Regions from separate parts of the Streptomyces sp. NPDC005262 genome, predicted to be linked through region 1. Evidence: predicted binding sites of a transcription regulator. Region 1 holds the regulator's gene; the other holds the start of a gene.
The links. Region 1 encodes HspR, which represses chaperone genes until heat shock. Its sites were predicted from a motif close to TTGAGNNNNNNNNNCTCAA; they were not measured.
Positions count from the first base shown of each region.

Region 1 (7,375 bases):
GGTTCCGGTCCGCTCGTCGTCCGGGGCGAGTGGCTCCGGTCCGACGAGGGAGAGCTCTCCCCGTACGACATGGGGCAGCCGGGAGAGCAGGTCCAGGCGCAGCCGGCGGGTGCGCAGGGTGCGCAGTACGAAGGGCCGGCCGGCCAGACCGATCCGCACGGAGCGGGTCAGTACGCCGTCGGGGGGCCGCCGTGCGGCGAGCGCGACGGCCCCTGCGGCGAGCAGGGGGGCGGCCAGGACGAGCAGGACCGAGCCGAGGGCCAGATCCAGCGCGCGCTTCGCCGTGATCTGCGTCTGCATCGTGCACACCTGCCGGGTGGGACGGATCGGATGCCGCTTTTGTACATCTCGCGGCATTTTGTGACAGAACGATCCCATGCGGCGATGATGGAGCGGGGCGTGTGGGCCGTCGGGTCGGCAGGTGTCACCCTCGATCGCCGGCATCGGTCGGTGGGTGTGTGCCCGGATATGCCCCCCGCATCTCGGACAAACCCCAGGTGGCGCGTGGCGTGTGCACGATAGTTGAGTCGACCACACTCAGGTCTGTTGACTCTGGGGCGGGTGTCATGCATCCTTGAGCCAGATCCACTCAAGTAGTCAGTTGGAGGAATTGAAATGGCACGTGCGGTCGGCATCGACCTGGGCACGACTAACTCCGTCGTCAGCGTTCTCGAAGGCGGCGAGCCCACCGTCATCACCAACGCCGAAGGCGCCAGGACCACGCCGTCCGTCGTCGCCTTCGCGAAGAACGGCGAGGTGCTGGTCGGCGAGGTCGCCAAGCGCCAGGCGGTGACCAACGTCGACAGGACCATCCGGTCGGTCAAGCGCCACATGGGCACCGACTGGAAGATCGACCTCGACGGCAAGAGCTTCAACCCGCAGCAGATGAGCGCCTTCATCCTGCAGAAGCTGAAGCGCGACGCGGAGGCGTACCTGGGCGAGAAGGTCACCGACGCGGTGATCACCGTCCCGGCGTACTTCAACGACTCCGAGCGTCAGGCGACGAAGGAGGCCGGCGAGATCGCGGGCCTGAACGTCCTGCGTATCGTCAACGAGCCGACCGCCGCCGCGCTGGCGTACGGGCTCGACAAGGACGACCAGACGATCCTCGTCTTCGACCTCGGTGGCGGTACCTTCGACGTGTCGCTGCTGGAGATCGGCGACGGTGTCGTCGAGGTGAAGGCCACCAACGGTGACAACCACCTCGGTGGTGACGACTGGGACCAGCGCGTCGTCGACTACCTGGTGAAGCAGTTCGCCAACGGTCACGGTGTGGACCTGTCCAAGGACAAGATGGCTCTCCAGCGTCTCCGTGAGGCCGCGGAGAAGGCGAAGATCGAGCTGTCCTCCTCGACGGAGACCACGATCAACCTGCCCTACATCACGGCATCCGCCGAGGGCCCGCTGCACCTGGACGAGAAGCTCACGCGCGCCCAGTTCCAGCAGCTCACCGCGGACCTGCTGGACCGCTGCAAGAACCCGTTCCACAACGTCATCAAGGACGCGGGCATCCAGCTCTCCGAGATCGACCACGTCGTTCTCGTCGGTGGCTCGACCCGTATGCCGGCCGTCGCCGAGCTCGTCAAGGAGCTGACCGGTGGCCAGGAGGCCAACAAGGGCGTGAACCCGGACGAGGTCGTCGCCATCGGCGCCTCGCTCCAGGCCGGTGTCCTCAAGGGTGAGGTCAAGGACGTCCTGCTCCTCGACGTCACGCCGCTGTCCCTCGGTATCGAGACCAAGGGCGGCATCATGACGAAGCTCATCGAGCGCAACACCACGATCCCGACCAAGCGGTCCGAGATCTTCACGACGGCCGAGGACAACCAGCCGTCGGTGCAGATCCAGGTCTACCAGGGCGAGCGCGAGATCGCGGCGTACAACAAGAAGCTCGGCATGTTCGAGCTGACCGGTCTGCCGCCGGCCCCGCGTGGTGTCCCGCAGATCGAGGTCGCGTTCGACATCGACGCCAACGGCATCATGCACGTCGCTGCCAAGGACCTCGGCACCGGCAAGGAGCAGAAGATGACCGTCACCGGTGGCTCCTCGCTGCCGAAGGACGAGGTCAACCGGATGCGTGAGGAGGCCGAGCAGTACGCGGAGGAGGACCACCGCCGTCGCGAGGCCGCCGAGTCCCGCAACCAGGGTGAGCAGCTCGTCTACCAGACGGAGAAGTTCCTCAAGGACAACGAGGACAAGGTCCCCGGTGACGTGAAGACAGAGGTGGAGGCCGCGCTCACCGAGCTGAAGGAGAAGCTCAAGGGCGAGGACACCGCCGAGATCCGTACCGCCACCGAGAAGGTCGCGGCCGTCTCGCAGAAGCTGGGCCAGGCGATGTACGCCAACGCACAGGCCGAGGGCGGCCCGCAGGGTGACCCGCAGCCCGGCCAGGCGCACGCCGACGGCGCGGACGACGTCGTCGACGCCGAGATCGTGGACGACGAGCGGGACGCCAAGGGCGGTGCGGTGTGACCGAGGAGACTCCGGGCTTCGAGGAGAAGCCTGACGTCCCCTCCGGCGCCACCCCTGACGGAGCTGAGCCGAAGGACGCCGCCCCCTCTTCGGAGGAGGGGGCGTCCCCGGCCGGGGACTCAGTACAGACAGTCGGCCTCACCGCCCAGCTGGACCAGGTCCGCACCGCGCTCTCCGAGCGCACGGGCGACCTCCAGCGGCTCCAGGCCGAGTACCAGAACTACCGCCGCCGCGTCGAGCGGGACCGGGTCACGGTCAAGGAGATCGCTGTCGCGGGTCTCCTGTCCGAGCTCCTGCCCGTGCTCGACGACGTCGGTCGCGCCAGGGAACACGGCGAGCTCGTGGGCGGGTTCAAGTCGGTGGCCGAATCGCTCGAGACGGTCGTCGCCAAGCTGGGCCTGCAGCAGTTCGGCAAGGAGGGCGAGCCCTTCGACCCGACGATCCACGAGGCGCTGATGCACTCGTACGCGCCGGACGTAACCGAGACGACCTGCGTGGCGATCCTCCAGCCGGGGTATCGCATCGGCGAGCGCACCATCCGCCCCGCGCGGGTGGCGGTGGCCGAACCCCAGCCGGGGGCGGCCCCTGCCGCGGCGAAAGAAGAGAAGACAGACGACGAGGAGAGCGGTGGCACCGAGGAGGTCTGACATTTCGTCCGACCACCGAGGGGCCCACCGTCTGCCCCGGCGACCGGCCCTCGGGCCGGTCGCCCGGCCGATCGTCCGGAAGGAGGGACGTCGATGAGCACGAAGGACTTCGTCGAGAAGGACTACTACAAGGTCCTCGGCGTCCCCAAGGACGCCACCGACGCCGAGATCAAGAAGGCGTACCGCAAGCTCGCCCGCGAGTTCCACCCGGACGCCAACAAGGGCGACGACAAGGCGGAGGAGCGCTTCAAGGAGATCTCCGAGGCCAATGACATCCTCGGCGACTCCAAGAAGCGCAAGGAGTACGACGAGGCGCGCGCCCTCTTCGGGAACGGCGGCTTCCGGGCCGGTCCCGGTGGTGCGGGAGGCAACTTCAACTTCGACCTGGGCGACCTCTTCGGAGGCACCCAGGGCGGCGGAGCCGGCGGCCCCGGTGGTTTCGGTGGCGGCGGCGGTCTCGGCGATGTCTTCGGCGGCCTGTTCAACCGGGGCGGCGGCGCGGGGACACGCGTGCAGCCGCGCCGGGGCCAGGACATCGAGTCCGAGGTGACGCTCAGCTTCACCGAGGCGGTCGACGGGGCCACGGTCCCGCTGCGGATGTCCAGCCAGGCGCCCTGCAAGGCGTGTTCGGGCACCGGCGACAAGAACGGCACCCCGAGGGTCTGCCCGACCTGTGTCGGCACCGGCCAGGTGTCGCGTGGCAGCGGCGGCGGGTTCTCGCTCACCGATCCCTGCGTGGACTGCAAGGGCCGGGGCCTCATCGCCCAGGACCCGTGCGACGTCTGCAAGGGCAGCGGGCGGGCGCGTTCGTCGCGCACCATGCAGGTCAGGATTCCGGCGGGCGTCTCCGACGGCCAGCGGATCCGGCTGCGTGGCAAGGGCGCCCCGGGCGAGCGCGGCGGTCCGGCCGGCGATCTGTACGTCGTCGTCCATGTCGACGCCCACCCGGTCTTCGGCCGCAGGGACGACAACCTCACGGTCACCGTGCCCGTCACCTTCGTGGAGGCGGCACTCGGCGGTGAGGTGAAGGTCCCCACGCTCGGCGGACCTCCGGTCACCCTGAAACTGCCGGCCGGTACCCCCAACGGGCGTACGATGCGCGCCCGGGGCAAGGGTGCGGTGCGCAAGGACGGCACCCGGGGCGACCTGTTGGTCACCGTCGAGGTGGCCGTGCCGAAGGAACTCGGTCCCGAGGCGCAGGACGCGCTGGAGGCCTACCGGAAGGCGACCGCGGGGGAGGACCCGCGGGCGGAGCTGTTCCAGGCCGCGAAGGGAGCATGATGTGGACGGCCGACGACGTAATCCGTACCAACTGACCGACGACTCACCGGTGTACGTGATCTCGATCGCGGCCCAGCTCTCGGGCCTGCATCCGCAGACACTGCGCCAGTACGACCGCCTCGGTCTGGTCTCCCCGGACCGCACGGCCGGCCGCGGCCGGCGCTACTCGGCCCGCGACATCGAGCTGCTGCGCACCGTGCAGCAACTGTCGCAGGACGAGGGCATCAACCTGGCGGGCATCAAGCGCATCATCGAGCTGGAGAACCAGGTCGCAGCGCTCCAGCAGCGCGTCGCCGAACTCTCCGCGGCGGTGGACGGCGCGGCGGCGGCGATGCAGCAGCGCGAGGCGCAGGTGCACGCGTCGTACCGGCGTGATCTGGTGCCGTATCAGGATGTGCAGCAGACGAGTGCGTTGGTCGTCTGGCGGCCGAAGAGGCCGAAGGAATAAGCGCGGTTACGGCGCACGTACGACGGCCGAGGCCCGTCACCCGGAAGCGGGTGGCGGGCCTTCCGCGTCGGTGCGGGCGGCGGCGGCGCCGTCCGGCTCGGCGATGCCCGACTGGACGATGAGCGCGCCCAGTTGGGTCCGGCTGGAGGCGTCGAGTGCCTGCATGAGTTTGGCGATGTGGGACCGGCAGGTGCGGACGCTGATGCCCAGCTTGCGGGCCACCGCGTCGTCGACGTGGCCTTCGACCAGGAGGCGCGCGATGCTGCGTTGTACGGCGGTGACGGGGGTGCCGGGGGACGATGTGGGCAGGGGCTCGGTGAGCGGCGTCGCCTGCTCCCAGAGGACTTCGTACACCTGCACGAGGAAACGGATCAGGGCGGGGTGGCGGATCTCCAGGGCGATGTCCCGCTCGGCGTTGGCAGGGATGAAGGCCACGGCGCGGTCGAAGATGATGAGCCGCTCGATGGTCTGTTCCGCCGTACGCACTTGCACGCGGTCGGGAGGCAGTACCTCCAGATAATCCCTGAGGAACGTGCTGTAGCGCGCGGGATGCTGGTAGATGTGGCGGAGCCGAGCTCCCCGGTTGACGGCTGTCAGACCATTGCTGCGGGCTCGGTGCATGAGGTGTTGCTGCCGTACGCCGCCCGGCTGTGCGGTCAGCGCCTCCTCCCGTACGGATGCCGATGCATGCTCCAGGGCGGCATTGATCACCGGCTTGCCTTCGAGCACTGTGATCCCGAGGTTGGGGTCCTCGCTGGCAAGAGCCATCAGAGGCGCCAGGGATGCGGCCAGGGCGGTGGTGATCTGTATCCGGTCGAGAATCTCCCGGGTGACGGGCTGCAACAGGTGCGCCATGGCGGCCGATGGCGGTACGGGACGCATCCAAGCGGCGTCGTGCGGATCGTGGTGGAGCAGGGCCATCTCGATGAGGCATGGAGCCGGGGCGACCTCGATCCGGGCAATGCGCCCGTTGCGCAGGGCTTCGGAGTAGAGGCGGATCGCCGGTTCGCAGAGTTCGGCGGCTCCGTGCGGGTGGCCTGTTTTGCCCTCCAACGTGCCCATCGGGGACCCCCCCACTGTGTGCAGTGCAACAAGATGACGGTGGCGAAAAGACTAGCCCTCGGGAGAGTGTGGTGACGTCCCGGGAACGGAGAACTCCCTTGGTGCACCGAGGGCGTGACCATGCTCCCCCTGTCGTGTGGCCACGCAGTCGGCCGACGGCTGGGGCGGTGTGGCTGCGAACGGTCAGGAACCCTGTTCCAGGATTCCTGACCGCGCTATCAGATAGCCGAGTTGGGCTCGACTGCTGCTGCCGAGAGTGGAGGACAGCTTGGCGACATGCGCACGGCAGGTGCGGACGTTCATGCCGAGGCGGCGGGCTATCGCCTCGTCGACGTACCCCTCGACCAGCAGGGTTGCAATGGCGCGCTGGACGCCCGTGATGCCGTCGGGGGCCGGGTTGTACGGGGCTGCTTCGTTCAACGGGAGGGCCCGGCGCCAGAGTTGTTCGAAGACCTTCGTCAGGTACGCGACCAGACCGGGATGCCGTAGCTCGAGTGCGATACGGCGGTCGTCCCTGGCCGGGATGAAGGCGACGGTCTCGTCGCAGATGATCAGACGCTCGATGAGTTCTTCGAGTGTGCGTATCTGCAGTTTGGCGCCGGCCATCAGTTCCACGTAGGCGAACGTGCGCTGGCTGTGCCGGACCGTGTGCTGGTAGAGGGTGCGGACACTGATGCCACGGTCTATCAGGGGTTTGCTGCGGGTCAGGGCTTCGCTGAGGACATCCTCGCTGCGTCCGCCGCCGGGCTGGATGGTCAGTACCTCCGTGCGGCTCTCGGCGATGGCCAGATCGAGTGCTCCGTTGATCCGGTCGATGCCTTCCAGCACAGTGATCGCGTGCGTGGGTGCCGGACTCTGGGCGCTGATGGCCATGAAGGGCTCGAAGGCCTCGGTCAGTTCCACGGACGTCCGTCTGCGGTCCTGGATCTCACGTTCCAGCGGATGGAGCCGCTGAGCCAGGGCGGCGGAGGGCGGAACCGGGCGGAGCCACGATGCGTCGTCCGGATCGGGCAGCAGCAGCCCGAGTTCGATGAGGCAGGGTGCGGGTTCCACCTCGGCGCGGGCGATGCGTCCGACACTCAAGGCGCTGGCGTACAGCCGAGCCCCCTCGGTGCACAGGTCCGTGACCGGGTGAGTATGTGTCGGTTTCGTGTTGGTTGTAGGCAAATCTCCACCCCCCAGGGTCCTGTACGTGCAGGAACATGATGCATCGCTCCTGTGGCATTGACGTGCCTGAATGAGCCATCGTCTTGTCAGGCGGGGGAGAGGAAACCATCAAGTGAGGACGAAGCCGACTATGTACAAGCGAATGCTTCGCTCAGTGCTTGCCACTGCTTTTGCCGCTGCTGCGCTGCTGCTCGCAGCGAACATGTCCACCGCGGACGTCGGCTGGGACAGCGTGCAGTCCGGTTCCGCCATCGGTGTCCAGGGTTCCGATGTCGGCTGGGACAGCATCCCGGCGGATCTG
Region 1 covers NZ_JBIAKK010000014.1:156,355-163,729, reverse strand. Annotated here, with positions in the region: gene ACFYP5_RS29075 (sugar transferase) at 1-300, opposite strand, end outside; gene dnaK (molecular chaperone DnaK) at 616-2,469, shown strand; gene grpE (nucleotide exchange factor GrpE) at 2,466-3,116, shown strand; gene dnaJ (molecular chaperone DnaJ) at 3,210-4,397, shown strand; gene ACFYP5_RS29055 (heat shock protein transcriptional repressor HspR) at 4,399-4,845, shown strand; gene ACFYP5_RS29050 (LuxR C-terminal-related transcriptional regulator) at 4,882-5,907, opposite strand; gene ACFYP5_RS29045 (helix-turn-helix transcriptional regulator) at 6,091-7,074, opposite strand; gene ACFYP5_RS29040 (hypothetical protein) at 7,229-7,375, shown strand, end outside.

Region 2 (7,375 bases), on a different contig from region 1:
GTGGAGCCGCTCCGCGTCCGCGTGCGCGGTCAGCTCGGGCGGCGACACGTCCAGATGCAGATGTACGTCCGTGCGGGTGTGGTTCCCGGAGCCGGAGGACAGCCGGCGGTGCGAGGCGGCGAGGTTCGCTTCCTTCAGCACGCCCGAGAGATACGGCCACACCTCGAAACGGCGGGCCTTGAGGGTGACCACCCCGTTGTCCAGCCGGGACAGGTCCAGCAGCGTCTCCACCAGCCTGCCGAGCCGTTCCGTCTGTTTCAGCGCCGTGCGCATGGTCTCCGGATCAGCGGCGGAGACCCCGTCCACGACGTTCTCGAGGACGGCTCTCAAAGCCGCGATGGGCGTGCGCAGCTCATGCGAGACATTGGCCACCAGCTCCTTGCGGTGCAGGTCCACGGCTTCCAGATCGTCCGCCATGAGGTTGATCGTCTGGGCCAGATCACCGAGCTCGTCCCGCCGGCCCGCGCCCCGCACCCGTCGGGTGTAGTCGCCCTGTGAGATCGACCGGGCGACTCTCGTCATCTCGTCCAGCGGCGCCGTCAGCCCGTGGGCCACGAACTGGGTGATCAGCAGCGTCGCGATCACCGAGAACACCGTGATGAACCGCAGCTCGGTCCTGGTGCGCACCGCCACCATCAGCAGCCCGGTCGTGATGAACACCGAGACCACGACCAGCGTGCCCAGCTTGGCCTTGATCGAGAAAGGGCGCAGTCCGGAGCCGGGCCGGGTCATGGCGCCGGGGTCTCCAGGGCGTAACCGACACCGTGCACGGTACGGATCCGCTCCGCACCGATCTTCCGGCGCAGGGCCTTGATGTGGCTGTCGACGGTACGGGTGCCGGAGGCGTCCGCCCAGTCCCAGACCTCCGCCAGCAGCTGCTCCCGGGAGAGCACCGCGCGCGGTGTGTTGGCCAGGCAGACCAGCAGGTCGAACTCGGTGGGCGTCAGGTGGACGTCCTCCGCGCGCACCCGGACCCGGCGCTGGGCGTGATCGATCTCCAGCTCGCCGAGGCGGAGGATGCCGCTGCGCGGCGTCACCGCGGCCAGCGCGGCGCGCTCGACCCGGCGCAGCAGGACATGCACCCGGGCCGCCAGTTCACGCATGGAGAACGGCTTGGTCATGTAGTCGTCGGCTCCGACACCGAGGCCGACCAGCATGTCGGTCTCGTCGTCCCGGGCGGTCAGCATCAGCACCGGCACCGGCCGCGCCGCCTGAACCCGGCGGCAGACCTCCAGGCCGTCGAAGCCCGGAAGCATGATGTCGAGCACCATCAGGTCGGGCTGCCAGGCCTCGGCCGCGTCGACGGCTGCGGGGCCGTCGAGCGCGGTCTGCACCAGAAAGCCTTCGGCCCGCAGGCGTGCGGAAATGGCGTCGACGATCGTCGGGTCGTCCTCGACCACCAGCACCCGGCGCTGCGCGCCCGGGGTGGCCGCGACACCGTTGTGGGTGGTGTGTGTCTGTTCCATCGCCCCGCCCCTGCCCGTTCTCGCGGGGGTCATTCCCCCGGACGCACGGTCTTCGCTTGTGAATTTCGTGGGTGATCCCGTTTGCCGCTCAGCAGCGTAAAGCCAGCAGGCTGCTCCCGGCTACGCAGGGTGTAACGGCACGGGAACGGGTTGGACGCAAGCAGGCGGCGGAGTGTCTGTCTTGTGCCGCTTGGCCCCCGGGCGTCCGGGGGCCCCGGATACCCGGCGGGGGGACCTCAGCCGTCCCGAAGTGCGAGATGAACCACGTCGGGCACACCTTGGGCAACGCGCACCTCTTCCGTCCGTACCCCGATGAATCCGGCATTCTTCAGAGCCTGTTCGAAGGCGGCGGACGGTCGCGCGGACCACACCGCGAGCACCCCACCCGGGGCGAGCCGTTCCCGGCAGTCCGCCAGACCGGAAGCGGAGTAGAGACTTCCGTTGTCCTCGGTGACGGTCCAGTCCGGGCCGTTGTCGATGTCCAGACACAACGCGTCGTAACGGTCCGTAGTCGTACGCAGATATGTGACGAGGTCCGTCGCCAGGATCGCCGTCCGCGGATCGGCGAGTGCCGCGGCGGAGATCCGGGCCAGCGGCCCGTCCAGGTGCCAGTCGATGATCGCCTGCTCCCGCTCGACCACCGCGATTCGCCCCCAGCGCGGCTCGGCGGCGGCATGCGCCAGCGAGAAGCCGACCCCGAGCCCTCCGACGAGTACGGCCGGGTCCGTCCGTCCGGCGGGCAGCGCGGCGAGCGCGGCGTCGATCAGCAGCCGTTCGGAGCGCCCGTCCGCGGTGTCCATCAGAAAGCACCCATTGGCGATGATCTCGAAGTCGTCCCCCCGCTCCCGCAGGACGACCTCCCCGTACGGTCCCTCGCGGCGGTCGACTGTGACGGAGATGTGAGCGGTGCGGCGGTCGGCGGTCGGCATGTCCTCGGTCTCCGGTAGGCGGCGGATGGAATCCCACCATCCTCGTCAGAAGGTGCGGGTGGGGTCAGAATCGGTGGATCCGGGTGGGGCGCGAGGAGTCGAAGGGCAGGTGGCCTGCCCGCCGCTGTCCCACCGGCGCGCGGACCCCGGCGGTTAGGTGGAAGGCGGATGCCGACGCCTTCGATCTGGGCGGACGGGGCGTCGGGAGCGGTCCCGACGGCCGGGGCGGCGGCCGGACTTGCCCCGGTCGGTTCGGCGTGCAGGGCGACCGGCGGGTCCGGGCCGGAGGCGCCGGGAATGGCGGCGCCCCGCGGAATGCTGCCGTACAGGTAGGCGCTGTGCGGGTTGCGCGGCGTCGGACGCATCGGTGATCCGAAAGGCGGCCGCCTCGACCACGGGGGCGAACGCCGCCGGTACGCGGCGGGGCGAGCCTTCACGTCCGGTCGTCCCGTCGTCGGCCGGCCCCCTGTCGTCCACGCGTGTGTCGCCCATGCGGGCACTCTCCCCCGTGCGCAAGGGCGGCCGCGAATGGTTTTCGCAGGTGACGGCGAGGCGGCGGAGAGATCGCTGAGAGCGAACACAGCCCCGGGAACATTGAGCCGCTCAGAAGCATTGAGCCTGCATACCTCAACTTGAATGCCGAAGGGGAGATCATGGCTAATGAGCCCAACGCGGTCACTCCGCTGACCCTGCCTGTGCTGCCGCTCGACGACGAGGTCGTGCTGCCCGGAATGGTGGTTCCTCTCGACCTGTCCGACACCGATGTGCGTGCCGCCGTGGAGGCCGCGCAGGCAGCCGTCCGGCCGGGTGGCGGCAAGCCCGAGGTGCTGCTCGTGCCGCGGATCGACGGGACGTACACCGGCACGGGTGTGCTCGGTACCGTCGAGCAGGTCGGCCGGCTCTCCGACGGCGACCCGGGTGCGCTCATCCGTGGCCGTGACAGGGTGAGGATCGGCGCCGGGACCACCGGACCCGGGGCCGCGCTCTGGGTGGAGGGGACACGCGTGGACGTGTCCGTCCCCGAGCCGCTTCCCGGTGCCGCCGCCGAGCTGGTCAAGGAGTACAAGGCCCTGGCCACCAGCTGGCTGAAGAAGCGCGGCGCCTGGCAGGTCGTGGACCGGGTCCAGCAGATCGACGACATCTCTGCGCTCGCCGACAATTCCGGTTACTCGCCCTTCCTCACGACCACCCAGAAGGTGCAGCTCCTGGAGACCGCCGACGCGGTCGCCCGGCTGAAGCTCGCCATCCAGTGGCTCGGCGAACACCTCGCCGAGCAGGACGTCGCCGAGTCCATCGCGAAGGATGTCCAGGAGGGTGTCGACAAGCAGCAGCGCGAGTTCCTGCTGCGGCGCCAGCTCGAAGCCGTACGCAAGGAGCTGTCCGAGCTCAACGGCGACCCGGAGGACGAGTCCGACGACTACCGGGCGCGCGTCGAAGCCGCCGACCTTCCCGAGCACGTCCGTGAGGCCGCGCTCAAGGAGGTCGACAAGCTGGAACGCTCGTCCGACCAGAGCCCCGAGGGCTCCTGGATCCGCACCTGGCTGGACACCGTCCTCGAACTGCCGTGGAACGAGCGCACCGAGGACGCGTACGACATCCGCGCCGCCAAGGCCGTCCTCGACGCCGAGCACGCGGGCCTGGAGGACGTGAAGGAGCGGATCACCGAGTACCTCGCCGTGCGCAAGCGCCGTGCCGACCGCGGTCTCGGGGTCGTCGGCGGGCGCCGCGGTGGTGCCGTGCTGGCCCTCGTCGGACCCCCCGGCGTCGGCAAGACGTCCCTCGGCGAGAGCGTCGCGCACGCCATGGGGCGCAAGTTCGTGCGTGTCGCGCTCGGCGGTGTGCGGGACGAGGCGGAGATCCGCGGCCATCGGCGTACGTACGTCGGTGCGCTCCCCGGACGCATCGTCCGCGCCGTCAAGGAGGCCGGTTCCATGAACCCGGTCGTCCTGCTCGACGAGATCGACAAGGTCGGCTCCGACTTCCGCGGTGACCCGGCCGCGGCGCTCCTCGAAGTGCTCGACCCGGCTCAGAACCACACCTTCCGCGACCACTACCTGGAGGTCGAGCTCGACCTCAGCGACGTGGTCTTCCTGGCCACCGCCAACGTCCTGGAAGCCATCCCGGAGGCTCTGCTCGACCGCATGGAGCTGGTCAGGCTCGACGGCTACACCGAGGACGAGAAGGTCGTCATCGCCCGGGACCACCTGCTGCCGCGTCAGCTGGAGCGTGCCGGTCTGGAGAAGGGCGAGGTGACCCTCGAGGAGTCGGCGCTGCGCAAGCTGGCCGGCGAGTACACCCGCGAGGCGGGCGTACGCAACCTGGAGCGGGCCGTCGCCCGGCTGCTCCGCAAGGTCGCGGCCCAGCACGAGCTGGGCGACCGGGAGCTCCCGTTCAGCGTCACCGACGAGGACCTGCGGGGTCTCGTCGGACGACCGCACCACGTTCCCGAGTCCGCCCAGGACCCGGCCGAGCGCCGCACCGCGGTGCCGGGCGTGGCGACCGGACTCGCGGTGACTGGTGCCGGCGGCGACGTGCTGTTCGTGGAGGCGTCGCTGGCCGATCCGGAGACGGGTGCCGCCGGACTGACCCTGACCGGTCAGCTCGGCGACGTCATGAAGGAGTCCGCGCAGATCGCGCTCAGCTTCCTGAGGTCGCACGGCGCCGAACTGGAACTGCCGGTCGCCGACCTCAAGGACCGGGGAGCGCACATCCACTTCCCGGCGGGTGCGGTCCCCAAGGACGGCCCCAGTGCCGGTATCACGATGACGACGGCACTGGCCTCGCTGCTCTCCGGGCGGCTGGTCCGTACGGATGTGGCGATGACCGGCGAGGTGTCGCTGACCGGACGGGTCCTGCCGATCGGCGGCCTGAAGCAGAAGCTGCTGGCCGCTCACCGCGCCGGGATCACCACCGTGGTGATCCCGAAGCGGAACGAGGCCGATCTGGACGACGTCCCGGCCGAGGTCCTCGACAAGCTGGAGGTCCACCCGGTGACGGATGTCCGGCAGGTGCTGGAGATCGCTCTCGCCCCGGCTACGGCCAGGGCGGAGGAGAGGATCCCGGCCGCGGCGTGAGCGCCATGGCGTGACGGGCGTGGCATGACGTGCGCGGCCGGTCGGACGGCCCGTACCCCCGAGAGGGCGGTGCGGGCCGTTCCGCATGTCCTCGGGTGTCCACGGTCTCCGGGCAGCCGGGTGGCGGGCATGTGCTCAGGGGCGGTGCCCGGCGCCGGCTCGGACCGGGCCGGCGGCCGGGGGACCGTCACAAGGGTGTGGCCACCCTTCCTCGGTGCGTCGATGCGGTGTTCTTGTGGATCTGCCCGGTCGGGACGGGCTGCCGGGCCCTACCGGTGCGGTGGACGCGACCGGTGGCCCCGGTGACGGGGTGCGTCACCGGGGCCCGGTGGGGCGCTGCGGGGCGGGGGACTCAGCCGTTGGCGAGAGCCTGTACGCGGTCGAGGGCGCCGTTGAAGTGGTTGTGGTCGCCGACGTACGGACCGGACGACGTGTACTGCCAGATGGTGTAGTAGCTCCAGCCGGCCGGGAGTTCACCGACGGTGGTGTTGTAGCGGGCCACCCAGAGCGGGTTGGTGGCCGCGAAGCCCGCGTTGTTGCCGGTGCAGGCCTGCCACCAGCTGGTCGCCGTGTAGATGACGGCGTCGCGGCCGGTGCGCGACTTGTACGTGTTCACGAAGTCGCGGATCCAGGAGACCATGGAGGCCGCGGTCTTGCCGTAGCACTGGTCGCCGTACGGGTTCCACTCGATGTCGAGGACGCCCGGCAGCGTCTTGCCGTCCTTCGACCAGCCGCCCCCGTGGTCCACGAAGTAGTTGGCCTGGGTGGCACCGCTCGTGGTGTCCGGGGTGGCGAAGTGGTACGCGCCCCGGATCATGCCGACGTTGTACGAGCCGTTGTACTGCTGGGCGAAGTACGGGTTCGTGTAGTACGTGCCTTCGGTGGCCTTGGTGTAGGCCCACCGGACACCGCTGTTCCAGAGCGTCGCCCAGTCGACGTTGCCCTGGTGGCTGCTGACGTCCACACCTTCGGTCTGCACGGCGCGCGTGTCACGCGGCAGGCCGCCCTGACCGTCATGGGCGATGACGCCCATGCCCATCGTGGCCGATCCGCGGGCGGGTTTGGTGGTGGCGGTGGGGGAGTCGGCCGCGGTGGCCGCACCGGGCAGGGTGAGCAGAAGCGAGAGTGCTGCGAGAAGAGTTCCCAACGCCGCGAAGCGTGAGCGGCGGGTCGTTCCGGATCCGGATCTGTGCACGGGCATTGCGTGCCTCCGAGGTCTCGGTGGGGGGATCTGCCGACCCAGGGGAGCGGCTCGGCGCACCCCTGCGACATGTGATGGTGTGAACATGTCAGGAAGGACGCTACGCACGTAGACCCGCGCGGCGGAAGGGGGCCTGGGCGCTGCCGTTGGTCTACGCCTGCGAAATACTGGCGGAGCTGCGGCGATGACCAGCGGTGAAAGAAACTTTCAGCGGCAGGAAAGCTCATGAGGGGTGTTGACGTGCACGGGAGCGGAAGCGGTAGTGAACCCGGCGCGACCGGGGCAACTGGTGTGGACCACGAATTCCTGGCACTGGAGAGGGAGTTGGCCGTCTTCCTGCGCCGCGCACGGTCGAGCTCCGGCGAAATGGCGCGCGAGGTCCACCCCGACCTGGAGGCCGCGGCGTACGGACTTCTCGTGCAACTGGAGTCGGCGGGGCGGCAGCGGGCCACCGATCTCGCGGCGTACTTCGGGGTCGGCAAGGCGACCATGAGCCGTCAACTGCGCGCCCTGGAGGACCTCGGACTGGTGGCGCGCGAACCCGATCCGGCCGACGGGCGGGCCTTCCTCGTCCATCTCACCGACGAGGGACTCGCGCGTTACCGCAGCGTCCGCGACGCCCGCCGCGAGCGGTACGTACGCAAGCTCGCCGACTGGGACCGGGCCGAGGTGGCGGAACTGGCCCGGCTGCTGCACCACTTGAAC
Region 2 covers NZ_JBIAKK010000001.1:233,415-240,789, reverse strand. Annotated here, with positions in the region: gene ACFYP5_RS00995 (ATP-binding protein) at 1-732, opposite strand, end outside; gene ACFYP5_RS00990 (response regulator transcription factor) at 729-1,466, opposite strand; gene ACFYP5_RS00985 (spermidine synthase) at 1,703-2,395, opposite strand; gene lon (endopeptidase La) at 3,049-5,469, shown strand; gene ACFYP5_RS00975 (lysozyme) at 5,822-6,670, opposite strand; gene ACFYP5_RS00970 (MarR family winged helix-turn-helix transcriptional regulator) at 6,896-7,375, shown strand, end outside.
Region 2: the regulator HspR is predicted to act here: its motif matches at 3,008-3,026, upstream of lon (endopeptidase La).